3 regions of the Eggerthella guodeyinii genome follow, and region 2 is predicted to be linked to each of the others. Evidence: predicted binding sites of a transcription regulator. Region 2 holds the regulator's gene; each other region holds the start of a gene.

Region 1 (10,462 bases), 1.4 Mb from region 2:
TGCTGAGCCAGGAGCAGCTGGCGCGCCTCGTGCTGCCGCTTGGCGCCATGACGAAGGCGGAGGTGCGCGTGATCGCGGCCGACCTGGGCCTCGTCGTGGCTGAGAAGGCCGAGAGCCAGGACAACTGCTTCATCGAGGGCGACTACCGGCCGTTCTTGCGCGCGCATGGCGTGGAAGACGCGCCTGGCGCGATCGTGGACCGCGCGGGGACGGTGCTCGGCCGCCACGACGGTTTGTCGAATTACACGGTGGGGCAGCGCAAGGGCATCGGCGTGGCCGGTCCCGAGCCGTATTACGTGGTGGAGAAGCGTCCCTCGACCGGCGAGCTCGTGGTGGGGTTCGTCGACGACACGCTCATCGACGGCGTGGTGGTGGGCGCCATGAACTGGCAGGCTTTTCCAACGCTCGGCGACCCGTATGACGCGATGGTGAAACTTCGCTACCGGAGCCGTCCCTGTGCGTGTATCATAGAGCCGGAAGACAACCAGCGCGTATCGATCGCGCTGCGGAGTCCGCAGCCAACCACGGCGCCGGGCCAATACGCCGTACTCTACGACGGCGATACCGTATTGGGAGGCGGCATGATTGAGGAGGTAGTGCACGCATGAAGAAGCTGTTCATCATCGGCGGCATGGGAGCCGGCAAGTCCACGGCCCGCAAGGTGCTCGTCGAGCAGGGTTTGCCGAACATTGATCTCGACCAGGTAGGCCACGACGTCCTCACGTGGGATACGGTGAAGGCCGAGCTCGTCGAGACGTTCGGCGAGGATATCCTGGGAGCCGACGGCGAGATCGATCGCCGCGCGTTGGCCGCCAAGGCGTTCGTGAGCCCCGCGGAAACGCGCAAGCTCAACCGCATCACGCTGCCGCGCATCGAAGAAGCGTTCACCGACCGCATCGCCGAGCTGGAGACCGAGGGCCACAAGGCCGTGGTGGTGGAGCACTCGGTGTTCAAGAACCGCCAAACTTCGCTCGCCTACGATGCCGACGTGGTGATCGCCGTGCTCGCGCCCATCGACCTGCGCATCGAGCGCGCCGTGAAGAGCGGCTGGGACGAGACCGACGTGCGTCGCCGCATCGCCCAGCAGATCACCGACGCCGACCGCATCGAGGCGTCCGACGTGGTGTTCAACAACGACGGCACCCCCGACGAGATGCGCAACAAGGTGCTCGCCTGGTGGGGAGACTACTCGAAGGACCTGTAAGAGCGTAGCGCTACGTGTGGGAGGGGCCCCGGTTCGGACGAACCGGGGCCCTTTTTTGTCTGGGCCGTGCCGCGACCCTCCCGGCTTTCCGGCGGGTTACCAGAGGCCCAGGACGTGCTGCATGCCGAGGCTGACGGCGGTGATGGCGATCCAGCAGCACAGGCCCATGAGGATGGGCTTACCGCCCGTCTTCACGAGGTGCACGATGTCGGTGTTCAGGCCGATGGCGGCCATGGCCATGACGATGCAGAACTTCGACAGCGTCTTGAGCGGCTCGAACAGCGCGACGTCGATGCCTGCGGCCACGGCGACGGTGGTGATCACGGACGCGGCCAGGAACAGCACGATGAACACGGGCAGCGCGCGGCGCAGGCTGAAGCCGCCGAGCTTGCCGGTGGGTTTGACCACGCTGCGGGCCTGCGCTTCGAGCGCAGCGGGATCGCGGCTCTCGCGGCGCGCCACCCAGATACCCAGCACGAGCGTGATGGGGATGATGGCCAGCGTGCGGGTGAGCTTGACGATGGTGGCCTGGTCGAGCGCGTTCGAGCCGGGGTGCATGCCGTCCCACGCCGCTGCTGCGGCCGTCACCGAGGACGTGTCGTTCACGGCGGTGCCGGCGAACAGGCCGAAGCCCTCGTTGGACATGCCCAGCGCGTTGCCGAGCGACGGGAAGATGAGGGCGGCCAGCACGTTGAACAGGAAGATGACCGAGATGGCCTGAGCCACATCCTTGTCGTGCGCTTTGATGACGGGCGCGGTGGCGGCGATGGCCGAGCCGCCGCAGATGGACGATCCGACGCCGATGAGCGTCGAGATCTCGGAGGGCATGTGCAACACCTTGTGCAGCACGAACGCCGTGATGAGCGCCGTGGCGATGGTGGATCCGATGATGGGCAGCGACATCATGCCCACCTGAGCGATCTGCGCGAGGTTCAACCCGAAGCCCAGCAGCACGACGGCGGCCTGCAGCACCTTCTTGCCCGCGAACGCGATGCCCGTCTGCACGGGTCCGCGCGTGGGCTGCTTCCAGAACACGGCGATGGCCATGCCGGCCAGGATGGCGAACACGGGCCCGCCGATGATGGGGAGCAGCTGTCCGACGAACCAGCACGGAACGGCGATGGCCACGCATACCGCCAGCCCGGGAAGATTCTTCAGCGCGTTGGTCACGATCAGTCCTTCTATCACGAACGGGGCTCGCGCCCCGTATCCGTCATTAACGGCGAGAGAGTATATCACTGCCGCCATAGCGCCGCCAATTCTGAGTCCACCTCGTTTTCTTTTATTCACGAACAAATGTATGTATTTATGTGCTATACTGCTAGTACAAGAAAAAGAGCCAGTGCAAGCGCCTTCGAATCACTTGAATGGTCGGATGTCCATAGATGGCGACGGTGTTCCGCGTCGCCCGTACCACGCTTGCAAGATCCGCGAGATCCTCTCAGATTTCGGAACGCCTTAGAGAGGTGCATGCTCCATGCCTGATCGCGAGAAGATCAATGCTCGAGGTATCGAAGTTACGTTCTACACGAGGGAATCTCATGCCGACTATGTGTCGCTTACCGATATCGCACGATATAAAAGTGCCGTACCGAAGGACGTTATTAAGAACTGGTTGAGGACGCATGACGTCATCGAATTCCTCGGTCTTTGGGAAAAGCTGCACAACCCGCGTTTTAAAGGGGTCGAATTCGATTCCTTTAAAGATCGGTCGGGAAGCAATTCTTTCACACTCTCTCCAAGCCAGTGGATCGAACGGACCGATGCCGTCGGCATAGTGCCGCGCCCAGGGCGTGGAGGAGAACCTCGTTCCCAGCGAGGTAGACGAAGCTCAGCTCATCGTCCTGTCGAACCTGGAAAGCTACAACGCCGAGATGGTCAAGAGAGGGCTCGACCAGGGGTGTCGGCTGGAAGCGCTCAACCGAGCAGCTCTCGCTGTTGCTCCGCTCCGGTGCGGCCGAGGGGCTGGAAAGCGGCAGGATGAGTTCGGAGCACGGACTACCTCCTGTTTCGTAACCATTTACTAACGAACATATGTTCATATCGAAGGGGCTGTGCTACACTGGTTCCCTTGTGAGATTTTTCGTCGCGCGGCCCGACACGTCGGCGCTCCGCTGTTATTCGGAAGGAGCAGCATGGCTCATCTTTCCAATATCGAAGGCATCGAAATGGAGGGCAAGCTGCCCGAGGTTCGCCTTGCCGCCACGCCCTTCGAGGTGGTTTCGCCGTACGAGCCAGCAGGCGACCAGCCGCAGGCTATCGAGAAGCTGGCGAAGGGCATCGAGGATGGCCTGCGCTATCAGAACCTGCTGGGCGTCACCGGCTCCGGCAAGACGTTCACGATGGCGAAGGTGATCGAGGCCGTGCAGAAGCCCACGCTCGTCATGGCGCCGAACAAGACGCTTGCGGCGCAGCTGGCAAGCGAGCTCAAGGAATTCTTCCCCGAAAACGCCGTGGTGTACTTCGTGTCGTACTACGATTACTACCAGCCTGAGGCGTACGTGCCCTCGTCCGACACGTTCATCGAGAAGGACGCGTCCATCAACGAAGAGGTGGAGAAGCTGCGTCATGCGGCCACGTCGGCGCTGCTGTCGCGGCGCGACTGTATCGTGGTGGCGTCGGTGTCGTGCATCTACGGCATCGGCTCGCCGATGGACTACGCCGGCATGGCCGTGTTCGTGGACAAGCAGAAGGACATGGATCGCGACCAGGTCATCCACGAGCTCATCGACATCCAATACGACCGCAATGACTACGAGCAGAAGCGCGGCACGTTCCGCGTGCGCGGCGATGCGCTCGACGTGTTCCCGCCTTATGCCGACCATCCTATCCGCATCGAGTTCTGGGGCGACGAGATCGAGTCCATCACCGAGATCGACAACGTGACGGGCGAGGTGCTCAACGAGTTCGAAGCGCTGCCCATCTGGCCTGCCTCGCACTACGTGACCGCGCGTCCGAAGATGGACCGCGCGCTGGGCACCATCCGCGACGAGCTGCGCGAGCGTTTGCAGCAGTTCAAGGAGGAAGGCAAGCTGCTGGAAGCGCAGCGCCTCGAGATGCGCGTGAACTACGACCTGGAGATGCTGGAGACGATGAACTTCTGCTCCGGCATCGAGAACTACTCGCGCCACATGGACGGACGCGAGCCGGGCGAGCCGCCCTACACGCTGATCGACTACTTCCCGAAGGACTTCTTCTGCATCATCGACGAGAGCCATGTGACGGTGCCGCAGATCCGCGGCATGCACGAAGGCGACCGCTCGCGCAAGATCACGCTGGCGGAGCACGGGTTCCGCCTGCCCAGCTGCCTGGACAACCGCCCGCTGCGCTTCGACGAGTTCGAGGATCGCATCCCCCAGTTCGTGTACGTCTCGGCCACGCCGGGCGATTACGAGCAGAAGGTGTCGCAGCAGCAGGTGGAGCAGATCATCCGCCCGACCGGCTTGCTGGATCCCGAGATCATCGTGCGCGGCTCGGCGTCGCAGATCGACGACATCATCGACGAGTCGAAGGAGCGTGCTGCGCGCAACGAGCGCGTGCTCATCACCACGCTCACGAAGAAGATGGCCGAGGACCTGACCGACCACCTGCTGGACCAAGGCGTGAAGGCGCGCTACATGCACTCCGACATCGCGACGCTCGAGCGCGTGGAGATCCTGCGCGACCTGCGCCGTGGCGAGTTCGACGTGCTCGTGGGCATCAACCTGCTGCGCGAGGGCCTTGACCTGCCGGAAGTGTCGCTCGTGGCCATCCTCGACGCCGACAAGGAAGGCTTCCTGCGCAACCACCGCTCGCTCATCCAGACGATCGGGCGTGCGGCCCGCAACGTGTCGGGCCAGGTGATCATGTACGCCGATAAGATGACGGATTCCATGGCGCTGGCCATCGACGAGACGAAGCGCCGTCGCGCTATCCAGATGAAGTACAACGAGGAGCACGGCATCGAGCCACAGACCATCCGCAAGGCCATCAACGACATCATGAGCTACGTCACCGACGAGATGGGCACCACCACGGCCGAGCAGGTGAACAAAGAGCTGGCCGAGCTGTCGTGCGAGGAGGTGCTGCGCATCATCCAGTCGATGGAAGACGACATGGCCTCGGCGTCGAAGAGCATGGACTTCGAGGAAGCCGCACGCCTTCGCGACCAGGTGGTCAAGCTGCGCGTCCAGGTGGAGGGCGGCAGCGAGGACGACGTGCTGAAGGACCTCAAGAAGAACGCCCGCAAGGGCAGCGCCTACGGCAATCGCAAGAACGCCGCCTACGGCAGCGCCCGGAGGTCGTAGGGATCGCGTCGCACGCGGCAGCGTGAGGGGCGAGCGCCTCGTGCCGCAGCGTCGTCTCGCACGGCGAGCGCCCCGCGCCGCAGCGTCGTCTCGCACGGCGCGGCGGCGCGCGTGGGGCTTCAGCTTCGGTCGCGTCGCTTCTCGTCGGCGCGCCTGCCTGCGCGCTTGCCGATGCGCGCGAGCAGGCGGTCGATGCCCACGTACGCGTAGCCCAGGGCGATGAACGCGGCCAGCAGAACCGCCGCGGTGACGGCAACCGTACCCGCACCGTTCGCGTCGATGTCGATGAACGGGTAGGGGTAGCGTGACGCGCCGTCGTAGCCCATGTTCGCTCCGAACAGGTTGACCAGGGCTATCGCATAGGCGAAGTACGCTAACGGGAACACCATCCACACCAGCGGCCCCGTCTTGCTCATGCGGCCCTTCTCGTCGAACAGCAGCCAGTCGAGGACGCAGCCGATGGGCACGAGGTAGTGCAAGGCGAGCACCGCGAAGCTGAAGCTCCCGTCGGGCAGTCGCACCCCGCCTCCCAGCAAAAACGTCGCCACCAGGCAGGTGACGGTCACGGCCATCAGGGCGGCGTACTTGAGCCGCGGCGCCCACGCGGCGCCGTCGCCGGGATGCCACACGAGGTGAACGATCGCGCCGATGAAATAGGCGACGGCAACCGCGTTGCTGAGGTTCGTGAAGTAGAAGAAGAACCGGGGATTGAACGACCCCTCGAAAAGGCCCAGCTGATCGAGCAAGCCTACGGCTCCTACCAGGACGATCAGGCACTTGAACGCGATGGACGCCACGCGGCTTCTCAATCTCATGAACGCTCCCCTCGGGTTGCCGTATCTCCGATGGTAGCGCGATTCGGCGCGGGGACGCGGGTAGAATCGGGCCTCATCTCCGCGTTGAAGGTGATTCGTAAGGCGCGTGCCGCAGGGGTCGCACCGCGCGCGGCGTCCCGCAAGAAGCGCGCGTGCGCTAGAATGTCGACGAGATCGGAAGGTCGAGAAGCGACAAAGGGGAGGGAGGGGCCGTGGGCGGATTCTCGGTCGTGGTCATGCTGTCCGTGCTGGGCGCGGTTGCGTTCGTCATCTTGGGCGCGGTCGCGGTCGCGTTCGGGCTGTTCGTGGCCGCTACCGTCGTGAGCATCGTGTTCGCGTGCCGTACGAAGACGCGGCGCGAGCGAGGCAAACGACTGGGCGGGCTCGTCGCCGTGCCCATCGCGCTGTACGCGGTGAGCGTGCCCGTGCTCGTATGGTTCGTGCTCGTGTGGGTGGTTCCGATCGCCGGCGATGGGGAGGGCGACGAGTTCTCCGACTTCTCCCAGGCCATCACCCGACACGAGCCGGAAGCGTTGCAGGCGTGTTTCGACGCCGATGCGTTCTCCTTCCCGTCGGAGGGGCCCGAATCGCTCGCTTCGCTGCTGGAGGTGGCCATCGCCTACGGCGAGGCCCCGTGCGCTCAGACGGTGCTCGCGGCCGCCGAGAAGCGGGGAGCGCCCCTCGACGTGAACGAGCCACTGCCGTCGTACACGGCGAGCGGCGACCCGTACGGTGCCGAACGCCCGCTCGCGCGCGCCGCGGGCAGCGACTACAGCTCCGCCCGCATGCTGTCCGTGCTGCTGGAGGCAGGCGCCGACCCGAACGCTGCGAGCCTGCTCGATGTCGAAGGAGGGCGCCCGCTGCATCTGGTGTGCGACAACGTGGGATGGACAAGCATGTCGGCCGAGGATCAGGAGCGGGCGCTTGCCGACTCGGGGGAGTCCATCGACCTCTTGGCGGCGTACGGCGCCGACCCCGCCGCCGTCGATGCGGCGGGCCTCACGGCGGGGGATCGCTTGACCGGTCGTCTGGATTCCCTGGTGGAGGGCGACGCGCTTACGCGCGAGCAGGCCAACCGGTTCGTCGCCGAGCACGCTGAGAGCCTCGGCCTCGCCTACAGCTCCGCGCGCACCGCTTTGAGGGCCGTCGCGTAGGCTTCGGGCTGCTCGAACATGGGGCTGTGCCCGGCGCGCGGGATGATCGTCAGGGCCTTGCGCTGCGCGCGCAGCTCGTCGAAGTACGCGCCGGCGAGGTCGGTGGGCGTGGTCGAGTCGTTCATGCCGAGGAGGTAGTGCACGGGGCAGGCGTAGCGGCATCCGTGGGCGCGCAAGTCGAAATCGACGAGCTCGCGCAGCAGGGCGGCGTTGGCGCTCGACGCGCGGACGAGGCTGCCGAGGTCGCGCAGCGTGAACACGCGATCGGCCAGCGTCTTCACGAGCAGGGTGCCGATGCCGGGTCCCTGCTCGTACGCATCCTGCACCTTGCGCACCTTGGGCAGCGCGCGGAGGAACTCGTCGGCGTCGGCGGGCGGGTAGTCGCCCACCTGCTCGAGGAGGGCGAGGCTCTTGCGGTCGTCCGCCGCCTGCGCCTGGCGTTTCACCTCCTCGAACCCCACGCGTTCATTCTCGCGCAGGCTCACCACCTGGCCGCTGCCGATATAGGCGGCAACGTTCTCGGGGCGGCGCAGCGCGTACAAACTGCCGAGCGCGCTCCCCCAGGAATGCCCGAGGAGCACCACCTTCGGCACCTCGTAGCTGCGCTTGAGGTGCTCGACGATGCCGTGCAGGTCATCGACCATCTGGTCGATGGAGCGCGGATGCGCGTCGCGCCCGTTGCGCGCCAGCGTCATGCCCGCTCCGCGCTGATCCCAGTGCACCTGCGTGAACATGCCCTGCCACGCGCGCTCGAGCTGCAAGGCGAAGAAGTGCTCGGGGTATCCCGGCCCCCCGTGCAAGAACAGCAGGACCGGGGCGCCGCGGTGCTCGGGGCCGTGCAGCAGGAAGTGCTCGATTCCCTGGACGGGCACGTATTCGGGGGTGAAGTCTTTTCTCATGGCGATGCTCCTTGCTCGGGCGCTGTCTGCATGGTTCCATCGTGGGGTTGCGGCTGCGAGCGCGCCACCTATTCTGGTTGGCAACCGTCGCAACCTTGAGGTGCGCGTGTGGCGCGCAGGCCGTTCGGCGCGCGAACCACGCCGCTTGATGTGTGCGTTTCGAGAGGCGAAACCGCTGGCCGAACACGTCCTCGAACTCTCGGAGCGCGAGATTTCGCCCTTGGTCGACCGCGCTACCATACGTCCCAGACGGTGCAGTCGAATCGAAGGAGTCGAGCATGGACATGGGTTTGAAGGACAAGGTGGTGCTGATCACCGGCGGCGGTGGCGGCATCGCGCGCGGCATCGAGCGGGCGTTTGCGACCGAGGGTGCCAAGTTCATCCTCACCGACCTGTTCCCCGGCGGCATGGAGGCGGCGAAGGAGGAACTCGAGCGCGACTTCGGCTCCGAGGTGTTCACGGTCATCGCCGACGGCGCGAACGAAGACGAGGTGAAAGCCGCCATCGACGCGGGCGCCGCGCATTTCGGCGGGCGTGTGGACGTGCTGATCAACAACGCGCAGGCGTCGGCTTCGGGCCTGACGCTCGTGCAGCACTCCAAGGAGGACTTCGACCTGGCCGTGCAATCGGGCCTGTACGCGACGTTCTTCTACATGAAGCACGCGTACCCCTATCTCAAGGAGGCCGGCGGATCCGTCATCAACTTCGCGTCGGGCGCGGGCATCGGGGGCAACCCGGGGCAGAGCTCCTACGCGGCGGCGAAGGAGGGCATCCGCGGCATGAGCCGCGTGGCCGCCTCGGAGTGGGGCCCCGACAACATCAACGTGAACATCGTGTGCCCCATCGTCATGACGAAGGCGCTCGAAGAATGGCGCGAGCGCGAACCCGAGATGTACGAGAAGAACATGAAGGCCATCCCGCTCGGCCGCTTCGGCGATGCGGAGAAGGACGTGGGGCGCGTGTGCGTGTTCCTGGCCAGCCCCGACGCCTCGTTCGTGACGGGCGACACCATCATGGTGCAGGGCGGATCGGGCATGAAGCCGTAGGGCTCGCACCTACTCGAACCGCGATCTCCCGTATTCGTGGATGGCGGTGAGCAGGTCGCCTGCCACCTCGGCAACCGTTTGAGAATCGTCTTCGTAGCGCGGCAGCAGGTTCAGGATGCCCGTCAGCATGAACGTGGTCATCATGCTGCCGCGCTTGTCGTCGACGACCGGCTTGAACTCGCTCAGGCGCGCATGTGTGGCGCTGGCGAACGCATCGAGATAGGAATGCATGATCCCGTTGCGTCCGAACACCAAGCCTTCTTCCTTGTTGGCTTCGAAGTCCGCCACCAGATGGGCCGCGAATGAACGAGGATCGTCGAAGTACTCGTCGAGGTACTCCATGCCGTCCACGCGCGCTTGCGCGACGTGGCGGACGTACGCTTCGGCAAGGTCGTAGATGTCCCGATAGTGCAGGTAGAAGGTCGCCTTGTTGATGTCCGCCGCCGCGGCCAGCGACGTGACGGTGATCTTGTCGAGCGGACGCTCGTTCAGCGCCGCTCCGAATGCCTCGAGCAGGTAGCGCTCGGTGCGTCGGTACCGGAGGTCGGTGTTCGCCATCTCTCCATCCTTTTCTTGACGATTTCCCCGGATTGGTCGCGTAAGCGACGCCTCGCGAAGATCGTCGCTTGTTGCCATGCTAGAAATAGTAGACGATAGTCAAGTAATTGACAAGCGACGAAAAGAGGATGCATATGGGTGACGAGGTTCGGGGGCAGCGCGGGATGACGAAACAGGCGGGCGGCACGGGTCGCCCGCCGCAAGCGGGAGCGGCGCCGGAGCACGGCGAGATTATCAGCAAGCGCTCGCTCATCGCCGTGTTCGCCGGACTCATGCTGGCCATGTTCGTGAGCTCGCTCGACCAGACGATCGTGTCCACCGCTCTGCCCACCATCGTGGGCGAACTCGGGGGCGTGGACCACATGCTGTGGGTGACCACGGCGTACGTGCTGGCATCCACCTGCATGATGCCCGTCTATGGGAAGCTGGGCGACCTCTTCGGGCGCAAGCCGCTGTTCATCGGCGCGTTGGTGCTGTTCACCCTGGGATCGGTTATCTGC
Region 2 (10,462 bases):
ATCGACGACACTCCGGAGTGCGTGACCATCTCGTGCTTCGACCCGGTTCGCCGCGAGATCGGCCGCGTGACGATGGAGAACCTCGTGGCCGACGGCCGCATCCATCCGGCGCGCATCGAGGAGATGTTCGGCAAGGCCGAGGCGTTCGTGAACCAGCGCGTCCAGGAAGCGGGCGAGCAGGCCACGTTCGACACCGGCATCCACGACCTGCACCCCGAGCTCGTGCGCACGCTCGGACGCCTGCGCTACCGCACCTCGTACGGCCAGAACGTGCTGAACCACTCGCTCGAGGTGGCCTACCTCTCCGGCGTCATGGCCTCCGAGCTGGGGCTCGACCCCATCCCGGCCAAGCGCGCCGGCCTGCTGCACGACCTCGGCAAGGCGGTCGACCACGAGGTGGAGGGCAGTCACGCCGTCATCGGCGCCGATCTGGCCCGCCGCTTCGGCGAGCGCGCCGAGATCGTCCACGCCATCGAGGCGCACCACAACGACGTGGAGCCGTCCAGCGTGCTGGCCGTGCTCGTCCAGGCGGCCGACGCCGTGTCCGCGGCGCGCCCCGGCGCCCGCAAGGAGACGCTCGACGCCTACGTGAAGCGCCTCGAGAAGCTGGAGGAGATCGCCAGCTCGTACAAGGGCGTGGAGCGCACGTACGCCATCCAGGCGGGCCGCGAGGTGCGCGTGATGGTGGAGCCCGACACGGTGGACGAGGCCGCCACCACGGTGCTCGCGCACGACATCGCGCAGCGCATCGAGAACGAGATGCAGTACCCCGGCCAGGTGAAGGTCGTGGTCATCCGCGAGAGCCGCGCGGTCGGCGTCGCGAAGTAGGACGCGCGCGGCATGGCCGACGAAGCGCTCGAAGCCTTCATAGAGAACGTATGCGGCGATAGCCATCTCCGGGTCGAGGCCGACCTCGGGGATGGCTTCGTCCGTTTGAGGAGCGCCGAGGCCGAGCGCCGGCAGGCGGCGCACGACATCCGCTCCACCGAGGACATCGTCATCGAGATGCTGCGCAACGCGCGCGACGCGCACGCGAAGAGCATCTTCCTCGCCGTGTCCCGCGAGGGCCAGCGCCGCCGGCTCGTCATGATCGACGACGGCGACGGCGTGCCCGCGCCCATGCACGAGCGCATCTTCGAGCCGCGCGTCACCTCGAAGCTCGACAGCATGCACATGGACAAGTGGGGCGTCCACGGTCGCGGCATGGCGCTGTACTCCATCGCGGTCAACGCCGAGACGGCGTGCGTCGCGGCCTCGGATGCGGGCAAGGGCGCCGCGCTCGTCGTGGAGACCGACCTCGACCGCCTCGGCGAGAAGACCGACCAGTCGAGCTTCCCCGTGTTCGAGCGCACCGAATCGGGCAGCATCGCCGTGCGCGGCCCGAAGAACATCCTGCGCACCGCCTGCGAGTTCGCCATCGAATGCCGCCACGACTGCACCGTGTACCTCGGCTCGCTCACCGACATCGCGGCGACGCTCTACGCCTTCGGGCTGTCCTCGCTCACCTCCGCCATGCGCGCGTTCTGCACCGACGCCTCCGAGCTGCCGGTGGCCAAGCGCCTGTCCGTGGCCGTCGACCCCGCCGGCTTCGCCGACGAGGCCGAAGCGCTCGGGCTGCTCATTTCCGAGCGCTCGGCGCGCCGCATTCTGGACGGGGAGATCGCGCCGGTGGATGCGCTGGTCAACCGCGTGCGCATCGAGGGGGACGCCGAGCCGCGCCCGGTCGCGCGTCCGGCGAAGGCGCCGGCGGGGGATGCCCGCGGCCTCAAGATCGCGCCCGACGACCTGGACGCCTTCTCGCAGCGCATCGCGCGCGCCTTCTCCGACCTCGCGCGCGACTACTACCTGGAACCCGCGGTGAAGCCGGACGTGCGCGTGGGCAAGGACGGCGTGCGCATCCACATCCCCATCGAGAAGCTACGATGACGAACCCGCTTGACAACAGCATAGCCGCAGGTTGCGTGCCATAGCGTTAATGAGTAGAATAGCAAGAGCATAAGAATAACCTATCTATCGCACAACGGAATCCTATCGCAGCATACAAGCCATACCATACGGACTACCCAACGACAAAGGATAGGCATGTCCACTTCCGAACACAAGCCAGACGTTGGCTGCTTAAAGGTATCATCGAAGTCGTCGCCCGCCTCCGTGGCCGGCGCGATCGCCGGCATGGTGAAGGACGGCGTGAGCGTCGAGATCCAGGCGGTCGGCGCCGGCGCGGTCAACCAGGCGGTGAAGGCCATCGCCATCTCCCGCGGCTTCCTGTCGCCCATCGGCATCGAGATCGCCTGCGTGCCGTCGTTCGCCGACATCGTCATCGACGGCGAGTACCGCACCGCCATCCGCTTCACGGTGGACCCGCGCTACACGCGCGGCGTCGCGCAGCCCCTGGGCGACGATCCCCATCGTTCCGCCCCCGAGACCCGCTGAAACGAATCGCATGCATACTCCATTCACGAACTTGACGTTCTGCATCCGCACGTTCGGATGCCAGATGAACAAGCACGACTCCGAGCGCATCGCCGGCATGCTCGAGGGGCTGGGCGCGCTGCCGGTCGAGACCATCGAGGACGCCGACATCGTGGCGTTCATGACCTGCTGCGTGCGCGAAGCCGCCGACACGCGGCTGTACGGCCAGGTGGCCTCGCTCAAGAACATCCCGCTGCGCGCGGGCACGCCGCTGTCGAAGCGCGTCGTCGCCGTGGGCGGCTGCATCGGCCAGCGCGACGGCGAGAAGCTCGTCGACGAGCTGAAGCACCTCGACGTGGTGTTCGGCACCCACAACCTCGGGTCGCTGCCGCGCCTCTTGGAGGCGGCGCTCGCCGAAGGCGGCCACCAGGTGGAGGTGCTCGACGCCGCGTCGTCGTTCCCCACGGAGCTGCCCACGGCCCGCGAGCACGAATGGGCGGCGTGGCTGCCCATCACCATCGGCTGCAACAACTTCTGCTCGTATTGCATCGTGCCGTACGTGCGCGGGCGCGAGAAGTCGCGGCCCCTCGAGGACATCGTGGCCGAGGCCGAGCGCTACGTGGCCGCCGGGGTGAAGGAGATCACGCTGCTCGGCCAGAACGTGAACTCCTACGGGCGCGACCTGTACGGCTCGCCCCGCTTCGCCGCGGTGCTCGACGCGCTCGACCGGACGGGCATCGAGCGGCTGCGGTTCGCCACGAGCCACCCGAAGGACCTCAACGACGAGGTCATCGGCAAGTTCGCCACCCTGCGCTCGCTCATGCCGGCGCTGCACCTGCCGGTGCAGTCGGGCTCGGACGCCGTGCTCGCGGCGATGAACCGCCGCTACACGCGCGACCACTACCGCGGCCTCATCGCGAAGCTGCGCGATGCGGTGGGCGACATCGCGCTGTCCACCGACATCATCGTCGGGTTCCCCGGCGAGACGGCGAAGGACTTCGAGGACACGTACCGCCTCGTGGACGAGGTGGGCTACCATCAGGTGTTCACGTTCATCTACTCGAAGCGCGAGGGCACGCCGGCCGCGTCCATGGACGACGACACGCCGCGCGAGGTGATCCAGCAGCGCTTCGACCGCCTCGTGGACCTCGTGCAGGAGCGCGCGTTCGAGGCGAACCAGCGCGACCTGGGAAGCACGATCGACGTGCTGGTGGAGGGCGCTTCGAAGCGCGACGGGAGCCTGCTGGCGGGCAAGAGCCCGAAGAACCAGACCGTGCACGCCCCGGCGCCCGTGGACGTGCGTGCGGAGGACCTCGCGGGCAGCATCGTGCGCGTGCGGGTGGACGAGGCGAAGACGTGGTACCTCGCGGGCGAGGTCGTGGACGGGCGCGATGCGGCCCCGGAACGCTGATCCGGCCGCAGCGGGCGCGCCGTTCCCGTTGAGCGCCCCGGCGGTCTGCGTCGTCGGGCCCACCGCGTCCGGCAAGACCGATCTCGCGCAGGCGCTCGCCTTCGAGCTGGGCGGGGAAGTGGTCAGCGCCGACTCCATGCAGATCTACCGCGGCATGGACATCGGCACGGGCAAGCTGCCCGCGTCCGAGCGCCTCGTCCCGCATCACGGGTTCGACCTCGTCGACCCCGGCGAGCCCTTCTCCGCGGCGCTGTACCAGGAGTACGCGCGCGGCTGCTTCCGCGCCCTCGACGCCCGCGGCAAGCGCATCGTGCTGGCGGGCGGCACGGGCTTCTACGTGCGCGCGGCCGTCGACGCGTACGACTTCCCCGCGGGCGAGCAGGTGGGCAACCCCGTGCGCGACCGCTACCAGGCCGTGGCGCGCGAGCAGGGCGCCGAGGCGCTGTGGAAGCTGCTGGCCGCGCGCGATGCGGCGAGCGCGGATCTTATCCCGGCAGCCGACGTCAAGCGCGTCGTGCGCGCCTTCGAGCTGCTCGAGGAGGGCACGACCTACGCCGAGCAGCGCGCCCGGCTCGCGCAGCTCCCGCAGCTCGTGCCGGCCGTCTTCCTCGGCCTGGCCGTGGATCCCGACGCGCTGCGCGCGCGCATCGACGCGCGGGTGGACGCCATGGTGGAGGCGGGCCTCGTGGCCGAGGTGGAGGGGCTGCTGAGAAGCGGGTTCCGCGAAGGGGTCACAGCGCCTCAGGCCATCGGGTACAAGGAGATCGTCGACGCGCTCGACGGGCTCGTCTCCCTCGACGAGGCCGTCGAGCGGATCAAGCTGGCCACGCGGCGCTACGCGAAGCGCCAGCGCACGTGGTTTCGCAAGGACGCGCGCATCCGATGGCTCGACGCCACCGGGCGCGAGCTGCCGTCGCTCGTCGACGAGGCGCTCGGGCTGCTGGACGGCGGCGTTGCCTGACGGTTTCTCCGGACGGAAGGGCGCATGTGGTATGATACGGAGCCACAGGCAGGGTTCTGCCGTCGAACCGTTCAAGATCGGAGCACCTATCATGCAGACAGCACACGCGTTCCTCTAGCGGCCGCCGCCGCTTCCGACTGTCTCCGCGCGCCGACGCCGATGCCGGCGTGCTCGTCTTCGCATCGAAAGGTTGCATCCATGACGGAATACGAATCTGTTATCACGCGGGGCATGACCCCCGTCGCCGAAGAACGCCGCGAGCGCGCCGTGCTCGTCGGCGTTGACCGCCCCGGCTCCACCTGGCCCTTGGCGTCGTCGCTCGCCGAGCTCGAGCGCCTCGTGGACACGGCGGGCGCCGACGTGGTGGCCTCCACCACGCAGAAGCTCGACGCTCCCAACCCGCGCACGTTCGTGGGCACGGGCAAGGCCGACGAGGTGGCCGAGCTCGCGCGCGCCCACGCGGCCGATCTCGTGGTGTTCGACGACGAGCTGACGCCCTCGCAGCAGGCGAACCTCGAGAAGGCGATGGGCCGCGACGTGAAGGTCATCGACCGCACGGCGCTCATCCTCGATATCTTCGCCCTGCACGCCACCAGCAAAGAGGGGCGGCTGCAGGTGCGGCTCGCCCAGAACGAGTACCTGCTGCCGCGCCTGCGTGGCATGTGGGCCCACCTGGCCTCCAACCGCATGGGCGGCGGCGTGGGGTCGCGCTTCGGCGAAGGCGAGAGCCAGCTCGAGGTCGACCGCCGCATGGTGCGCAAGCGCATCACGTCCATCAAGCGCGAGCTCAAGCACCTGGCCGAGGTGCGCGCCGTCCAGCGCGAGAGCCGCTACGAGAGCGGCATGTTCAAGGTGGCGCTGGCCGGCTACACGAACGCCGGCAAGTCGAGCCTGCTCAACCGGCTGACGAATGCGGACGTGCTGGCGTACGACAAGCTGTTCGCCACGCTCGACTCGACCACGCGCAAGTTCGAGCTGCCCGAGGGCCGTGAGATCACCATCACCGACACGGTCGGATTCATCCAGAAGCTGCCGACGACGCTCATCGAGGCGTTCAAGTCGACGCTCGACGAGATCACGGGCGCCGACCTCGTGCTGCACGTGGTGGACGCGTCGTCGGACGAGTACGAGGCGCAGATCGCCGCCGTGGAGGACGTGCTCGGCCAGATCCAGGCGCAGGACCTGCTGCGCGTGCTCGTGTTCAACAAGTGCGACCTGCTCGACGAGGAGCATTTCGCGGCCCTCAAGGCGCGCCATCCGCAGGCGCAGTTCGCGTCGGCGGCGACAGGGGAGGGCGTGGGCGCGCTCGTCGACCACGTCGCCCGCGTCGCCTCGGCGCAGGACGAGCACCTCGACGTGCTGATCCCCTACAGCCGGGGCGACCTCGTCTCCATCGCGCACGAGCGCTGCCACATTCTCTCGGAGACGCACGAGGAGGCGGGCACGCGCATCGTCATGCTCGCGGGCCCTTCGTACGCCGGGCTGTTCAGGCCGTTCGTGCATGGCGGCGAGTAGGCCGTCCCCCTCGGGAGGGCGGCTGGCGCTCATCGGGTCGATCGCGCTCCTCGTGGCGGTCGACCAGGGCGTCAAGCTCGTCATCGCGCGGTGGGGGATGGGGTACAGCTTCTCCCTCGTCGGCGACGTCCTGCAGTACTATCCGACGGTCAACGAGAAGATGACCTGGGGCGGCAACTTCATCGAGGTGCTCAGCGTGCCGGCGGTGGCCATCGCCCTCAACGTGCTGGCCATCGCGCTGGCGCTCAGCGCGTACGCGTTCTACCGCGCGTCGGTGGAGAAGCCGGGCAAGGCGGCGGCCTTCGTGTTCGCCGTGGGCCTGGCCGGCTGCGTCTGCGGGCTCGTCGACCGCGTGTTCTGGGGCGGCAGCCTCGATTTCCTGCAGGTTCCCGGGGCGTTCGTGTTCGACGTGAAGGACTGCTACCTCAGCGTCTCGCTCGTCGTCTTCGTCGCGCTGGCGCTTGCGCACGGCGACGCGTTCGACCTCCGGGCGTACGGCTCGTACCTGGCATCCCGGTTGAGGCGCGACGCCAAATAGAAACGCCCCGTCGCTTCCATCGAGCGGCGGGGCGTTTCGTTGGTTCGGCGTGCGACGTTACAGGCGGCGGAAGACCGCGACCACCTTGCCGGCGATGGCGCAATCGGTGGTGATGATGGGGTCCATCGTGGAGTTCTCCGGCTGCAGGCGGATGTGGTCGCTTTCCTTGAAGAAGCGCTTCACCGTGGCGCCGTCGTCGATGATGGCCACGACGATGTCGCCGTTGTTCGCGACGGGCTGCTCCTTGACCACGACGTAGTCGCCGTCGTTGATGCCCGCTTCGATCATGCTCTCGCCGCGCACCGACAGCAAGAACGACGGGGCGTCGCCCACGATCTCGGTGGGAAGCGACAGGGTGTCGGTGATGTTCTCCTCGGCGAGGATGGGCGAGCCGGCCGCCACGTTGCCCACGAGGGGCACGCTCACGATGTTGCTGAAGCTGGGCGCGACGACGTTGGTGGCCAGCGCAGCGTCCTCGAGCGGATAGGTGAGCGCGATGGAGCGCGACTTGAGCGGGTCGCGCTTGATGAGGCCCTTTTCCTCGAGCGCCTTCAAGTGCACGTGCACGGTGGAGGGGGAGGAGAGGCCGAGGCTCTGGCATACCTCGCGCACGGTCGGGCCGTACCCTTTCTCCCGAATGCACTCCTCGATGCAGTCGAGCACCGCTTGCTGGCGCTTCGTCACTTTCTCGGCCATGGATCGTCCTTTCGTCGCCGCCCTATCTTCTACCGAACAAATGTATGAAATTTCTATTGACATGAACCTTTGTTCGACCTATTATATACGCGAACAAAGGTTCTACGCAAGAGCAGGAGGGCATAAAATGAAGAATTTTGAGATGAAATACCCCGTCGAGGGAACCTCGGCCCTTCAACCGAAGCTCGATTCGGCACCTGCTCGGCAGGCGCGCATTATCGCGTTTCCCGAGCGCGCGGCCCAAACCGGGCGCGGCGCGCATGCGGGGCGCGGCGATGCGTCGTTCGCGTCCGCCGTGCGCGCGGGCACGGCGCAAGGCGTGTCGTTCGGCCGCGTGCAGCGTTGGCAGGCGGTCGTCGGCGGGTGCGTGTTCGCGGCGCTCGCGTTCGCCAGCTTGTTCATGGGGCTGTAGCGCCCGTCGTTCTCCCACGGCCCGCAGCGGCCGTTCCATAACCCACAGATGCTGCGTTTCTGTGGCTGCGTAGCGCCTCCGCCACCCCGGAGGCGCGTCCATTCGGGGGTTTACGCATTCCGCCCGCCGTGGTAGACTCGGCCGAGCAGCAACCGTGCCGCGCCGCCGCACCCGCAGGCGAGCGCGCCTCGCGAAGGAGACAAGGAACATGAAGCGATAACGAAAGCCCTCTTTTCACCCCTTGCAGGTATCCATCAGCCGCATCGGGTGCGCTTTCGCCATCGTTCTCGACTCCGCCTCGCGCTTCATCCGCTTTCCCAAGCCGCTTGGCATTCCCTTCATCGGCATCGCTGAACGCTGCACCGAGCCGCCCGTGCGCCTCTCAGACGGAGGTCGCCATGTTCGTTACCGCCCATCATCTTTCCCATACCTACGAAGGTGCCGACGAGCCCGCGCTCGACGACGTCTCGCTCACGTTCTCGAACGGCTGGACGGGCATCGTCGGGCCGAACGGCGCCGGCAAGAGCACGCTCGCGCGCTGCGTGTGCGGCGCGCTCCCGCCCGATCGGGGGTCGGTGTCGCCCCGGACGCGCGGCACGATATGCGAGCAGTCCACCGCGCTGCCCCCTGCGACGCTCGAGGAGTTCGCCTGCGACTACGGCTCGACGGCCGTGAAACTGCGCGCGCTGCTGGAAATCGAGGACGAATGGCTGTGGCGCTACGATTCGCTGTCCCATGGCGAGCGCAAGCGCATCCAGATCGCCTGCGCGCTGGCCGCGGAGCCGCAGGTGCTCGCCCTCGACGAGCCGACGAACCACCTCGACGCGCCCACGCGTGCCCTCGTCGCGCAGGCGCTCGCCTCGTTCAAGGGCGTCGGGCTGCTCGTGTCGCACGATCGCACGCTGCTCGACGGTCTCGTGCAATCGTGCGTGTTCGTCGAGGCGGGACGGGCTGTCGCCATCCCGGGCACCTACACGCAGGCGCGCCGGGAGCTCGACCTGCGCCAGGAGACCGTGCGCACGGAGCGCCGCCAAGCCCGCGAGGAGCTTGCCCGCATCAGGAACGAGAGTGCGCGGCGCGACGGGGTCGCCGCCCGCGCGTCGGCCCGCCGTTCGGCGCGGCACCTCGACCGGCACGATCGCGACGGGCGGGCGAAGATCAAGCTCGCCGTCTATTCCGGGCAGGACGGCAAGGCGGGCAAGCTCTCGTCGCAGATGGACAAGCGCATCGAGGCCGTCGAGAAGCGTATCGAAGGCCTCGATGCCAAAAAGGAGGCCCGAGGCTCCCTGGAAACGGATGCCGCTCCCGCCGCCCGCAAGGTGCTCGCCCGCCTTCCCGCCGGCAGCATGCCGCTCGGCGCGGGACGCGCGCTGCACCATCCCGAGCTGTACCTGGGAAACGAGGACCGCATCGGACTCGTCGGCAGAAACGGAGCAGGGAAGTCCACCCTGCTCAGAGCCCTCCTGCGCCGGGTTACGCTGTCGGAGGGCGTCGCGCACCTTCCGCAGGAGGCAGACGACGGCGAGGTGCGCGCGCTGCTCGACGAGCTGCACGGGCTCTCGCCGGCCGAGCGCGGACGCGTGCTTTCTATCGTGGCGCGGCTCGAATCGCCGCCGTCGCGCGTGCTCGACGGGGAGGATCTGAGCCCGGGAGAGGTGCGCAAGCTCCTGATCGCGCGCAGCCTGCTCTCGTCGCCGCATCTCATCGTCATGGACGAGCCGACGAACCATCTGGATATCCGCTCGATCGAGGCCCTGCAGGACGTGCTCGGCGAATGCGCCTGCGCGCTTGTGCTCGTGTCGCATGACGAGCGGTTCCTCGACGCGCTCGTGGACGAGCGCTGGGTATTCGAGGTCGAACGGGCGAAAGGGGAGGTTGGGCTGGGGGATACGTATGTGCGCGCCGTTCGGTAGGGGTGGCGCGCACGGTTCGTGCAGGTTTTTTGCGCGAATCCGGTATGCCGATTGAACCACTATATATTGTATGTTAGGCTGAACCAAAATCGGCAAAGGAGCAAGTATGCGTTGTCCTTCCTGTGGCAATCCAGAGTCGAAAGTGGTCGACTCGAGGCCTTCCGAAGACGGCACGGCCATTCGCCGGCGCCGCGAATGCCTCGAATGCGGGCGTCGTTTCACCACGTACGAGCGCCTGGGCGACAATCCGCTCATCGTCATCAAAGCCGACGGCTCGTCGGAGGCCTACGATCGCCAGAAGCTCATGCGCGGGCTGCTCAACGCCGCCGCGAAGCGACCCATCGGGCCCGAGCAGATCGCCTCGCTCATCGACAGCATCGAGGCCGAGCTGCGCAACGCCTCGCGCAACGAGATCGGATCGAAGGATCTGGGCGACATGGTGCTCGTGCGCCTCGCCAAGCTCGACGACGTCGCCTACGTGCGCTTCGCGAGCGTGTACAAGGACTTCCGCAACGTCGAGGAGTTCGCCGCCGCATTGGAGGGATTGCGCTAACATGGAGCACGTATCGGTACCTTTGCAGCAGCTCGATGCCGAGCTGCCCGT
Region 3 (10,462 bases), 2.0 Mb from region 2:
TGGCCGATGGACGAATGCATCGCCGAGGGCGTCACGCGCGAAGCCGCCGAGCGCGCCCTGGCCGCCGAGCATCCGCGCGCGGCCGAAGCGCCGTTCGCCGTGGGCCTGCTGCACACCGGCCTTAACCTCGACCCGGTGAAAGCCCCGGTCGATCCCGCCGTCCTCATGCGCGCCGGCATGGACTACTGGGCGCTCGGGCACATCCACATGAAGTACGCCTACCCATCCTTCGACGACCCGCGGCTCGTGTTCTCGGGCTGCATCCAGGGCCGCGACATCAAGGAGACGGGCGAGCGCGGCGTGTACCAGGTCACGCTCAGGGAAGGCGCGGCGAACGAGATCGAGTTCATCCCCACGGCCAGCGTCGTGTGGCAGCGCATGCGCATCGACGTGGCCGATTGCGCGAACCTGCCGGCCATCACCGACAAGATCATGCGCGAGCTGTTCCGCGAGAACGGCAAGGCGCATTGCGAGGAGATGGTGGTGCGTATCGCCCTCGAGGGCGATACGCCGCTCCACGCCATGCTCGACCGCGCGGACGTGCTGGCCGGCCTGCGCAAGCACGTGAACGACGCGTACCCCGCGTTCTTCTGCGACGCGCTGGAAAACCTTACCGTGCCGCCGCGCGACAAGGAGGCGCTGCGGCGCGAAGGGCTGTTCCCCGCCGTGTTCCTGCAGGTGGCCGACGCGCAGCGCCGCAATCCCGACGAGGCCATCGCCTTCTTGCAGGACGAGTTCATCAGGAAGAACATCCAGCTGCCCAGCGCCTACACGCGCAACATCGACAAGTTCGCCGAGGCCGCCGAGAATCTCGTGCTCGACCTGCTCGCTCAGGATGATGACCAATGAGGCCGTCCTATCTCGAACGCATCAAGATCGTCAGCTTCGGGGCGTTCTCCAACAAGGCGGTGGGCCCGTTCGCCCCGCACCTCAACGTGGTGTACGGCCCGAACGAGGCGGGCAAGACCACGCTCGCGTCGTTCGTGGGTGGCGTGCTGTTCGGGTGGGAAGAGGCGCGCGGCAGCCGCAACACCTATAAGCCGTCGAACGCCGATCGCGCCGGGTCGTTGTTCTTCGCCGAGGCCGACGGCCCGTCCTCCAACGAGCTCGAGCTTTCTCGCGTCCGCAACAGCGAGGGGCTCCAGGGCGACGCATCGCTGGTGGCCGACATCGACAAGGAAACCTTCCAGACGATGTTCTCCCTGACCAGCGACGAGCTGCGGACGCTGCGCAACACCACCGACGTCACGGCGAAGCTGCTCACCGCCGGCTCGGGCACGGGCGCCTCGCCCGCCCACGCGCTGGCGACCGTGCAGGACAAGCTCGCGGAATACACCTCGCGCGCCGCCGGCATCGAGCATTCCATCGCCAATCTCACGACGCAGCAGAACGAGCTGCGCGCCAAGATGACGGCCGCCGCCGACGAAGCCGAGCGCTTCAAGCGGCAGGACAAGGAGTTCCGCGAGCTGGAGCCGCAGCGCAACGAGCTGCTCTCGCGCCTCGACGCGCTGAACACCGCCATCGAGACGCTGGCCGCCCAGCGCGCGAACATCGAGAAGCTCGATCACGAGATAGACTCGCTGACCGATCAGGTGGCATCGCTGCACGACGAGGAGGACGCGCTCGTCGCGACTCATCGCGCGCAGGCTCGCGGCGCATCCGAGCTGGCGAACCTGGGCACGTCGGAGGAGCGCGCCCTGCGCGACCAAATCGACTCGCTCGCGGTCGACGAGGCGAAATGCGAGCACGCCGTCGATCTGGCGCAGGACAACTTCGCCACGTCGAAGGCGGCGTACGAAGCGCTGCTGGAAACCGCCGACGAACGCGCCCAGCGCGACCGCGCGCGCCGTCAGCGCAGCGTGCAGGTGGGGTTGTCCATCGTGCTCCCCCTCATGTTCGTATGCACGGGCCTGCCGCTGTTCGTCCACGGTCGCGAGATCACCAGCCTGTCGTTCACGGCCCTCGGCATCGGCCTCGTGGTGTTCGCCATCATGCTGGCCCTCGCCGCGATGGTGATGCTGTTCCGCCCCAACAAGGAGGAGGAGGCGAAGGAGGCGCGCAAGCAGGATGCCCAGTGGGTCATGCTGCAGGACAAGAAGAAGCTGGAAGCGTGCCTTGAGAGCCAAGCCGCCTTCAGGGATCGCGCCCGCGCCCAGCTCGACGCCGCCGGCTTGGGCGAAGCGCAGGGGTCGTTGCGCCGCTCGCGCACCTTGCTCGACGAGGCGAAGGATCTGCGCGTCGAGAACAACCTGTTCCAACAGCGGTTGCAGGCGCTCGTGTCGCGCCGCAGCGCGCTCGAGGAAAACCTCGCGTCCGCGAAACGCCAGCGCCGGCGGCTGTACGAGCGCATCGACCTGCGCGCCGAGCGCACCATCGACGCCATCGACGACGCCATCGCGCAGAAGTCGCAGCAGCGCATGGGCCTCCTGGAGACGAGCGAAGGGCTCAACCGTCGCTACGGCGAGCTGAAGCAGGAGCTTTCCCATGCCGAGCACCTGCGCGACTTCGACGAGTACAAGCTGCTCTACCAGCAGATTCGCACGCGCCAGGACGAGAGCGCGCAGGATTACGCGCGCCTGCTGCTGGCGCGCCGCATGCTGGAATCGGCCATCGCCACCTGGGAGAGCAAGAGCCAGCCGGAAGTGTATCGCCAGGCCAGCCGTCTGCTGTCGCTTATGACCGACGGTCGTTGGACGAAGGTGAGCCTCACCGCGGAGGGTCGCCTGCAGGTGACGGATGCGGTGAAGACGACGCGCGACCCCGGCCATCTGTCGCTGGGCACGTGCCAGCAGCTGTACCTCGCGCTGCGCATCGCGCTGCTCATGACCGCCGACAACGTGGGTCGCGCTGTGCCCATCCTGGCCGACGACATCCTCGTGAACTTCGACTCGTCCCGGCGCGTCGGCGCCGCTCGCGCGCTGGCCGAGCTCGCCCGCATGCGCCAGGTGATCCTGTTCACCTGCCATGAAGAAATCGTCGAGACGATGAGGGAAGCCGATCCGACCCTGAATGAAGTCGAACTGTAATATACTGTGAGTCTGCGATTCAAACACCGAAAGGACAAACAGACATGCCGAGCACGGTTCTGATTGGCGCCCAGTGGGGCGACGAAGGCAAGGGCAAAGTCACCGACCTGATCGCGCGCGAATACGATTACGTGGTGCGCTACCAGGGCGGAAACAACGCGGGCCACACGGTCATCCACGGTGATAAGAAACTCGCGCTGCACCTCATGCCCTCCGGCGTCATGTACGAGCATGCGGTTCCGGTCATCGGCAACGGCGTGGTGGTCGATCCGGGCGTGCTCATCAAAGAGATGGCCATGTTGGAAGCCGAAGGCATCTCCTGCAAGAACCTCAAGATCTCGTGCGACGCGCATGTGATCATGCCGTACCACAAGGATTTCGACGGCGCCGACGAGAAGCGCCTGGGCGACAACAAGATCGGTACCACGAAGCGCGGCATCGGCCCCTGCTATCAGGACAAGGTGGCCCGCAAGGGCATCCGCATCCAGGACCTGCTGGACGAGAAGATATTCCGCCTCAAGCTTGAAGCGGTGCTTTCGCAGAAGAACCCCATCCTCGAGAAGATCTACGGCCTGCACACCTACACGGTCGAAGAGATCTGCGACGAGTACCTCCCCTATGCGCGCATCCTCAAGCCGTACATGGCCGAAACGGCCCAGCTGCTGAACGAGGCCGTGCGCAACGGCAAGTCCATCCTGTTCGAGGGCGCGCAGGGCACGCTGCTCGACATCGATCACGGCACGTACCCTTACGTCACGTCCTCGTCGTGCTGCGCCGGCGGCGCCGCCACGGGCACGGGCGTGGGCCCCACGGTCATCGACCGCGTGCTGGGCATCCAGAAAGCCTACATCACGCGCGTGGGCGAGGGCCCCTTCCCCACAGAGCAGCGCTTCCCCGAGGACGGCGGCACGGGCGAGGAGGCCGAGGTCGGCGAACTGCTGTGCAAGGTGGGCCACGAGTTCGGCGTGACCACGGGGCGCAAGCGTCGTTGCGGCTGGTTTGACGCGGTCATCGCGCGCTACGCGGCCGAGGTCAACGGCCTGACCGACGTGGCGCTGACGAAGCTCGACGTGCTGTCGGCCTTCGACACCATCAAGGTGTGCACGGCCTACGAGTGCGACGGCAAGGTGTACGATTACTTTCCGATGCAGCAGAGCGTGCTGTTCCACGCGAAGCCCGTGTACGAGGAGCTTCCGGGTTGGAAGGGCGTCGACATCACCGAGTGCCGCACGTTCGAGGAGCTTCCCGAGAACGCCCAGCGCTACGTCGAGTACCTGGAGAAGATCACCGGCGTGCCGGTCAGCATCATCGCCGTCGGCCCCGATCGCGACCAAACCATCATGCGCGGCTGGGATCGGTAACGCTGCGACGACCTGTAGGACATCGCGATGTTTCACGTGAAACAAATCGTCGCAAAAGCGTGCGATAAGGGAACAAATGTTTCACGTGAAACATCGGACCATCGAAATGCTTTTGGGTTTGAAAGGACCTGATATGAACATCTTGGTATTGGGTGGCGGCGGTCGCGAACATGCCATCGCGTGGGCGCTGGCGAAGTCCCCGCGTACCGACAACCTGTACGTGGCGCCGGGCAACGGCGGCACGGACGGCATCGCCCAGAACGTTGCGGGCCTGAACGCCGAAGATGGTCAGGACGTGCTCGCGTTCGTGCGCGAGCATGCCATCGACCTCGTGGTCATCGGTCCGGAAGCGCCGCTCGTGGCGGGTGTGGCCGACGTGCTGCGCGCCGAGGGCGCCGCCGTGTTCGGCCCCGACGCGCAGGGCGCGCAGCTCGAGGGCAGCAAGACGTACAGCAAGGAATTCATGGACGCCAACGGCATCCCCACGGCGCGCTATGCGAGCTTCACCGAGCTCGAGCCGGCGCTGGCCTACGTGCGCGAGCTGGGCGCTCCCATCGTGGTGAAGGCCGACGGCCTGGCCGCGGGCAAGGGTGTCATCGTGGCCGAGGAGCTGGAGGACGCGGAAGACGCCGTGCGCTCCTGCTTCGACGGCGCGTTCGGCGACGCCGGCAACGTGGTGCTGGTCGAGGAGTTCCTCACCGGCCCCGAGTGCTCGCTGCTCGCGTTCGTCACGGGCGGTAAGGCGCACTGCATGGTGACGGCGCAGGATCACAAGCGCGCGTTCGATGGCGACCGCGGCCCCAACACGGGCGGCATGGGCGTGTACTCGCCGGTGCCCATCGTGGAGCCCGACGAGCTTATCGCCATGCGCGAGATCATGGAACGCTCCGCCGCCGCCACGGCGCGCGACCCGTTCGCGAACGATTACCGCGGCGTGCTGTACGGCGGCTTCATGCTGACGCCCCAGGGCCCGAAGGTGCTCGAGTTCAACGCGCGCTTCGGCGATCCCGAGACGCAGGTGGTCCTTCCGCGCCTCGAGTCCGACCTTGTGGACATCATGCTGGCCGTTGCCGAGGGCCGTCCCGACGACATCGACCTGCGCTGGTCCGAGCAGTGGGCCGTGTGCGTGGTGCTGGCGAGCGAGGGCTATCCGGGTGCGTACGAGAAGGGCAAGGTCATCCTCGGCATCGACGACGCCGAGGAGATCGAGGGCGTGACGGTGTTCCATGCCGGCACCGCCAAGAATTTCGACGACGAACTGGTTACCGCCGGCGGCCGCGTGCTGAACGTGGTGGCGCTGGGCGATTCGTTCGACGATGCTCGCGAGAAGGCGTACGAAGCGTGCGACCTCATCAACTTCGAGGGCAAACAATACCGCAGCGATATCGGAAAACGCGCCGCCGCCGGGCGTGCCGCGTGGGAGAACTAATGCTTTCAGAACGTTTGCTCACCTCCGTCGTGCGTCAATGCACGAAGAACTACCTGCGCCTCGAGCCGACGCAGGAACGGCGTGTGCCCGGCCCGGTTCCCGGCCAGAAGTACATGCTGTACATGCACGTGCCGTTCTGCGAGCGGCTGTGCCCCTACTGCTCGTTCAACCGCTTCCCGTTCGCGGAAGACCGCGCCGTGCCCTACTTCGCCAACATGCGCAAGGAAATGCTCATGTTGAAGGAGCTGGGCTACGATTTCGACAGCCTGTACGTGGGCGGCGGCACGCCCACCATCATGATCGACGAGCTGTGCGACACCATCGACCTGGCGCGCGAGACGTTCTCCATCGGCGAGGTGTCGAGCGAGACGAACCCGAACCACCTGATCCCCAGCTACCTGGACAAGCTGCAGGGTCGCGTCCAGCGCCTGAGCGTGGGCGTGCAGAGCTTTGACAACGACCTGCTCAAGCAGATGGATCGTTTCGACAAGTACGGCAGCGGCGAGGAAATCCTCGAGCGCATCGGCGAGGCGAGCCCCTACTTCACGTCGCTCAACGTGGACATGATCTTCAACTTCCCGGCGCAGACCGAGGAAGTGCTGTTCTCCGACATCGAGCGCGTGGTGGAAAGCGGCACGAGCCAGACGACGTTCTACCCGCTGATGGCCAGCCCCAGCGTGTCGCGCTCGCTGGCGCGCACCGTGGGCAAGGTGGATTATGCGCGCGAGCAGCGCTTCTACGAGATCATCTCCGAGGTGCTGGCCGGCGGCGAAAACCCGCTGTTCGAGCACGGCAGCGCCTGGACGTTCAACAAGCGCGGCACGGGCGCGGCGGGCGAGGACGCGATGATCGACGAGTACGTGGTCGATTACGAGGAGTACCCGGCCATCGGCAGCGGCGGCATCACCTACCTGGGCAACAACCTGTACGTGAACACGTTCTCGGTGAACGACTACAACGACGCCATCGAGCACGACCGCATGTCGCTCATGGGCAAGGCCACGTTCTCGAAGCACGACCAGATGCGCTACCGTTTCATGATGCAGCTGTTCGGCTTGCGCCTGGACAAGCGCCAGTTCGAGAAGGACTTCGGCGTGTCCGTGGAGCGCGGTCTGCCGGTGGAGATGACGTTCATGAAAGCGTCGGGCGCGTTCGATCGCGACAACGCCGACGAGCTGACACTCACGCCGAAAGGCCGCTACCTCATGGTGGTGATGATGCGCCAGTTCTTCATCGGCGTGAACAACCTGCGCGATCAGGCGCGCGCCGCCCTCGTGGGCGAGGAGCGCGAGCTGATCTTCGGCGACGGCAAATAACCGCGCGCTACCCTCAATTAAAAGTTGAAACGCCCGCGCCTCGTCGCGGGCGTTTCTGGTGTATGGACTACCGTTTCGATATCCCCCCGTGCTGTAAGTGTTATGATGCATGGCTAAGGCTTTTTTATGCTCTATTGCCTGATAGGAGAAGGAAGCGGCACAGCTATGACCGATCGGGTAAAGCATACGGCGGGTTTCACGCTCGCTGAGCTGATGATGAGCATCGCCATCATTCTCATCCTTGCGGCCATCGCCATCCCTTCCATTTTCAACGCGCAGAGCAACATGCGCATGGTCGAGCTCAACAACGCCGCCCAGTCCATAGCCAACGCCGCTCAAACCCAAATGACCGCCATGAAGGTGTCGGGCACGTGGATGGCGTTTCTCGATGACCGCGCCGAAGGGTCGGGAACGTATCTCCTCCGCGACGAGGCGCGCGCATCCAATATACTCACATCGCTCTCGGTCGACTCCACCGTATACGACGGCGATTACGTCATCGTGTTCGACCGGGACACCGCCTCGGTGACGGCGGTTTTCTACACCGACGGCAAAACCGGCTTCTTCGGCCAAGCCCCCGCCACCACGAATGCCGCGCAGACCTACTATGCGGGTGGCAGCGGAAGTACCGACCAGACAGCCCGCATGGCGAACGACCCCATGATCGGCTACTACGAAGGCACCCCGTCCGGCGCCACCCCCGAAGTAGCCCTCAGAAACCCCGTGATCTGGGTGGATGAAGCAGAGAGCTACCTTTGCATCGAAAACCCAAACCTTGCCAGCGGCGCGTCGTGGGCAAATGGCTCAGCGTTGTCGATTGAGCTCACCGATCTCGCTGAAGGCAAGAACAGCGTTTCAATCACTATCAGCGGCTTGCAGCTGGAGGGCGGTGCTCTCTCCGGGATGTTCGAGGTGAAGTCTTCTGATGATGCGGTCGAAATGGATCTGCCGACATCGGCGAATGCGGTTCAGCTCGTTAATCGTACGACTTCCTCGACGAGCCCTACGGTTTACGCTATTGATCTGAATGCGCTTTCCGATTTGATTGCAGCAAAGAGCGAAGCTGCAAGCACGTTTATGGATAATTTCGCGTATCACGATAAAATTCAAGTCGAGGCTCAGGTGACTACGGGAGACAGGGCGTCTGTTCCCTCGTCGGCGCAAGCCTTTATCGAATGGCCGGAACCAGTCCCTAGATTGACCGTTTTGGTGACGAATCCCAGCTATAGGTACCTTGATGAAAACGGTACCAAAGAGAAGACCCAAGCATCTCATATTAAAGGAACGTACACAGATCCTGTTGTCGAGTTGGTGCCTGCTTCGGGAGTGGGCGACGTTGTCGGCATATCGCTGAAAGACAAGGATAAGGCTGTTATCAGAGGGGTAAAAACTAACAACGATAAGCTAATAAGCGAGAACGTGGAGTCGTCGCGGCAAGCGTATACGGGCGGCTGGGTCAAACTCAACGATGCAGATCAAAAAGAAGCCAATATACGAGTGACTACGGGTTCGTACACGCCGAACGGATCGACGACGGAGACTGGCACGAACTTGGGATCGGTTCAATCGGGAACCGAAAGCCACCAGTACCAAATTTACGAGTTATGGGTAAACGAGCTGAGAGCCGGCTACCTGGAAAACAATGTCTGGCATTGGGATGGAGAAGTAGGGGAGGCGTTCTCGGCCGGCTGCGTTGATGGGCTGCAAGAGGGTGAGGCTCCTACCGACTTGACGACCATCACGTTCAATACCAAGAATCTCAATGCCGCCGACCTCAGCGTCATCCCGAAAAATGATGCTGGCGGTTACGACGTGTACGTCAGAACAACGCCAAAGATCGCTGAAGTAAAATCGTTCTTCGAGGATACCGCCCCAACGCTGGGTGGAAAATACCTCGTCTGGAATGCTGGAGTAGGCACCACCGGATCGCGTGGCGGCAATTGGGGAAAGCCCGTTAGACAGACGTTCGAGAACGAGTTCGGCGCTTCTTCTGCCGTTGCTCTATGGAATGTGACCACCATGCGCGGCGGTCTTGAGGAGTTCCCGGCATCGAAGGATTTGCGCGTGTACTATTCGGCAACCCCTGCCGTTGGATGGCTGCCTGAAAATTCTAGCTACGACGTTTACTCGTCCTATACTGCGTTGCCAAGTGTGGTTCTATGGTATTTCCCCTCAACATCCAATTATTCATGGGGAACAGACGTGGCTACGCCTGATGCGTACGTGTCCGAAGCGCGCCTGTCGGAAGGAGAGGACGGCTTCAAGCTGGTCAAATCAAGTTCTGCAGATTTCGAAATACCCTACAACTCGACGACGACGGGATTCCTGCAGAGCGGCCGCGACGAACTGTTCTATCGCGTTTTGACCTATTGTGACGAAGAGGGAAATCCCCTGAGCGAATACGAGAGGCAATACGTTCCCTATACGGTTCAAAACGATGCAACCTATGCCGCAATCAAAGACGCACCCGAAAAAGAGGGCTCTATCTTCACCGGATGGAAAGTATCTGAGGGGAGTGCATACCCTGCTGGCAAGGAGTACACCATTCAGCTAGGCGAAGGCGGGACCACCGTAGGCGATCACAACGACCAGCTCTCTTACGGCGCAGTAAAGCTGATCGCAACCTACAAAGAGAAGCCGAAAATGGGCCTGGGATTGGTGTATCTGGAATTTGACTCGAACAACAACATTACCGGCTCGTATGGGTATCTGGATTACAAAGAAAACCTTGCGGATAATTTGAACGATGGTGAAATCAGCAACTGGGGCTACTATATCGTGGTCCCTTCTGGGAACAACGTAAAGCTGAGCGCAGACAATGTGACAATGGGGCAAAAGAGTAATCTTATAGAAGGGTACGACACCTATTTGCTCTCCCCAAAAGATGCTGCGCGAAAAGCACAGTATTGCACGGCAACTATGACGCTTGAGAAGGAACAGGTGTCGTATTATGTGAACTTCAACTTTGCCGGAGCGGTGACGCTTGATGAAAATGTTGCCAAGGTCTGGGGTGATAGTGAAGATTCGGCGTGGTGCGTGAGAGATGCTACCCAGTTCTTCGGGTCTCTTCCATGGATTACAAACGATTCGATACAGTCGTACTATGCGAGCGATTATTTCCTGCAAACGCATGACATCGAGCTTGGCTCGGTAAGCGGCTATAAGTTTACAAATGTGTTTACCGGGGTATACGATGGCGGTGGGTATGCTATTCGAAATTTCACGGTGGTCACGTACACGGCGCTCGGTAACGGTGGGTACCGAGGCGATTCCGTCTCCGGAGGCGGCAGCCTGCAAGGGCAAGGGCTCTTCCCCTATGTGAGAAAGAGC

The links. Region 2 encodes LexA, which represses DNA repair genes until DNA is damaged. Its sites were predicted from a motif close to CNAACANNTGTTNG; they were not measured.
Region 1: the regulator LexA is predicted to act here: its motif matches at 2,494-2,507, upstream of GS424_RS14575 (YeiH family protein).
Region 3: the regulator LexA is predicted to act here: its motif matches at 4,457-4,470, upstream of purD (phosphoribosylamine--glycine ligase).

The regions. Positions count from the first base shown of each region.
Region 1 is NZ_CP063310.1:3,397,196-3,407,657, reverse strand. Features, by position in the region: gene mnmA (tRNA 2-thiouridine(34) synthase MnmA) at 1-608, shown strand, start outside; gene coaE (dephospho-CoA kinase) at 605-1,204, shown strand; gene GS424_RS14575 (YeiH family protein) at 1,301-2,374, opposite strand; gene uvrB (excinuclease ABC subunit UvrB) at 3,340-5,490, shown strand; gene GS424_RS14560 (Pr6Pr family membrane protein) at 5,610-6,305, opposite strand; gene GS424_RS14555 (ankyrin repeat domain-containing protein) at 6,518-7,459, shown strand; gene GS424_RS14550 (alpha/beta fold hydrolase) at 7,420-8,358, opposite strand; gene GS424_RS14545 (12alpha-hydroxysteroid dehydrogenase) at 8,637-9,404, shown strand; gene GS424_RS14540 (TetR/AcrR family transcriptional regulator) at 9,414-9,962, opposite strand; gene GS424_RS14535 (MDR family MFS transporter) at 10,097-10,462, shown strand, end outside.
Region 2 is NZ_CP063310.1:2,044,523-2,054,984, forward strand. Features, by position in the region: gene rny (ribonuclease Y) at 1-828, shown strand, start outside; gene GS424_RS08460 (ATP-binding protein) at 841-1,926, shown strand; gene GS424_RS08465 (stage V sporulation protein S) at 2,083-2,433, shown strand; gene miaB (tRNA (N6-isopentenyl adenosine(37)-C2)-methylthiotransferase MiaB) at 2,444-3,823, shown strand; gene miaA (tRNA (adenosine(37)-N6)-dimethylallyltransferase MiaA) at 3,804-4,784, shown strand; gene hflX (GTPase HflX) at 4,983-6,299, shown strand; gene GS424_RS08485 (signal peptidase II) at 6,286-6,837, shown strand; gene lexA (transcriptional repressor LexA) at 6,895-7,533, opposite strand; gene GS424_RS08495 (hypothetical protein) at 7,676-7,945, shown strand; gene GS424_RS08500 (ATP-binding cassette domain-containing protein) at 8,344-9,858, shown strand; gene nrdR (transcriptional regulator NrdR) at 9,965-10,411, shown strand; gene dut (dUTP diphosphatase) at 10,413-10,462, shown strand, end outside.
Region 3 is NZ_CP063310.1:34,812-45,273, forward strand. Features, by position in the region: gene GS424_RS00155 (metallophosphoesterase family protein) at 1-849, shown strand, start outside; gene GS424_RS00160 (ATP-binding protein) at 846-3,026, shown strand; gene GS424_RS00165 (adenylosuccinate synthase) at 3,071-4,387, shown strand; gene purD (phosphoribosylamine--glycine ligase) at 4,521-5,816, shown strand; gene GS424_RS00175 (coproporphyrinogen III oxidase family protein) at 5,816-7,132, shown strand; gene GS424_RS00180 (prepilin-type N-terminal cleavage/methylation domain-containing protein) at 7,298-10,462, shown strand, end outside.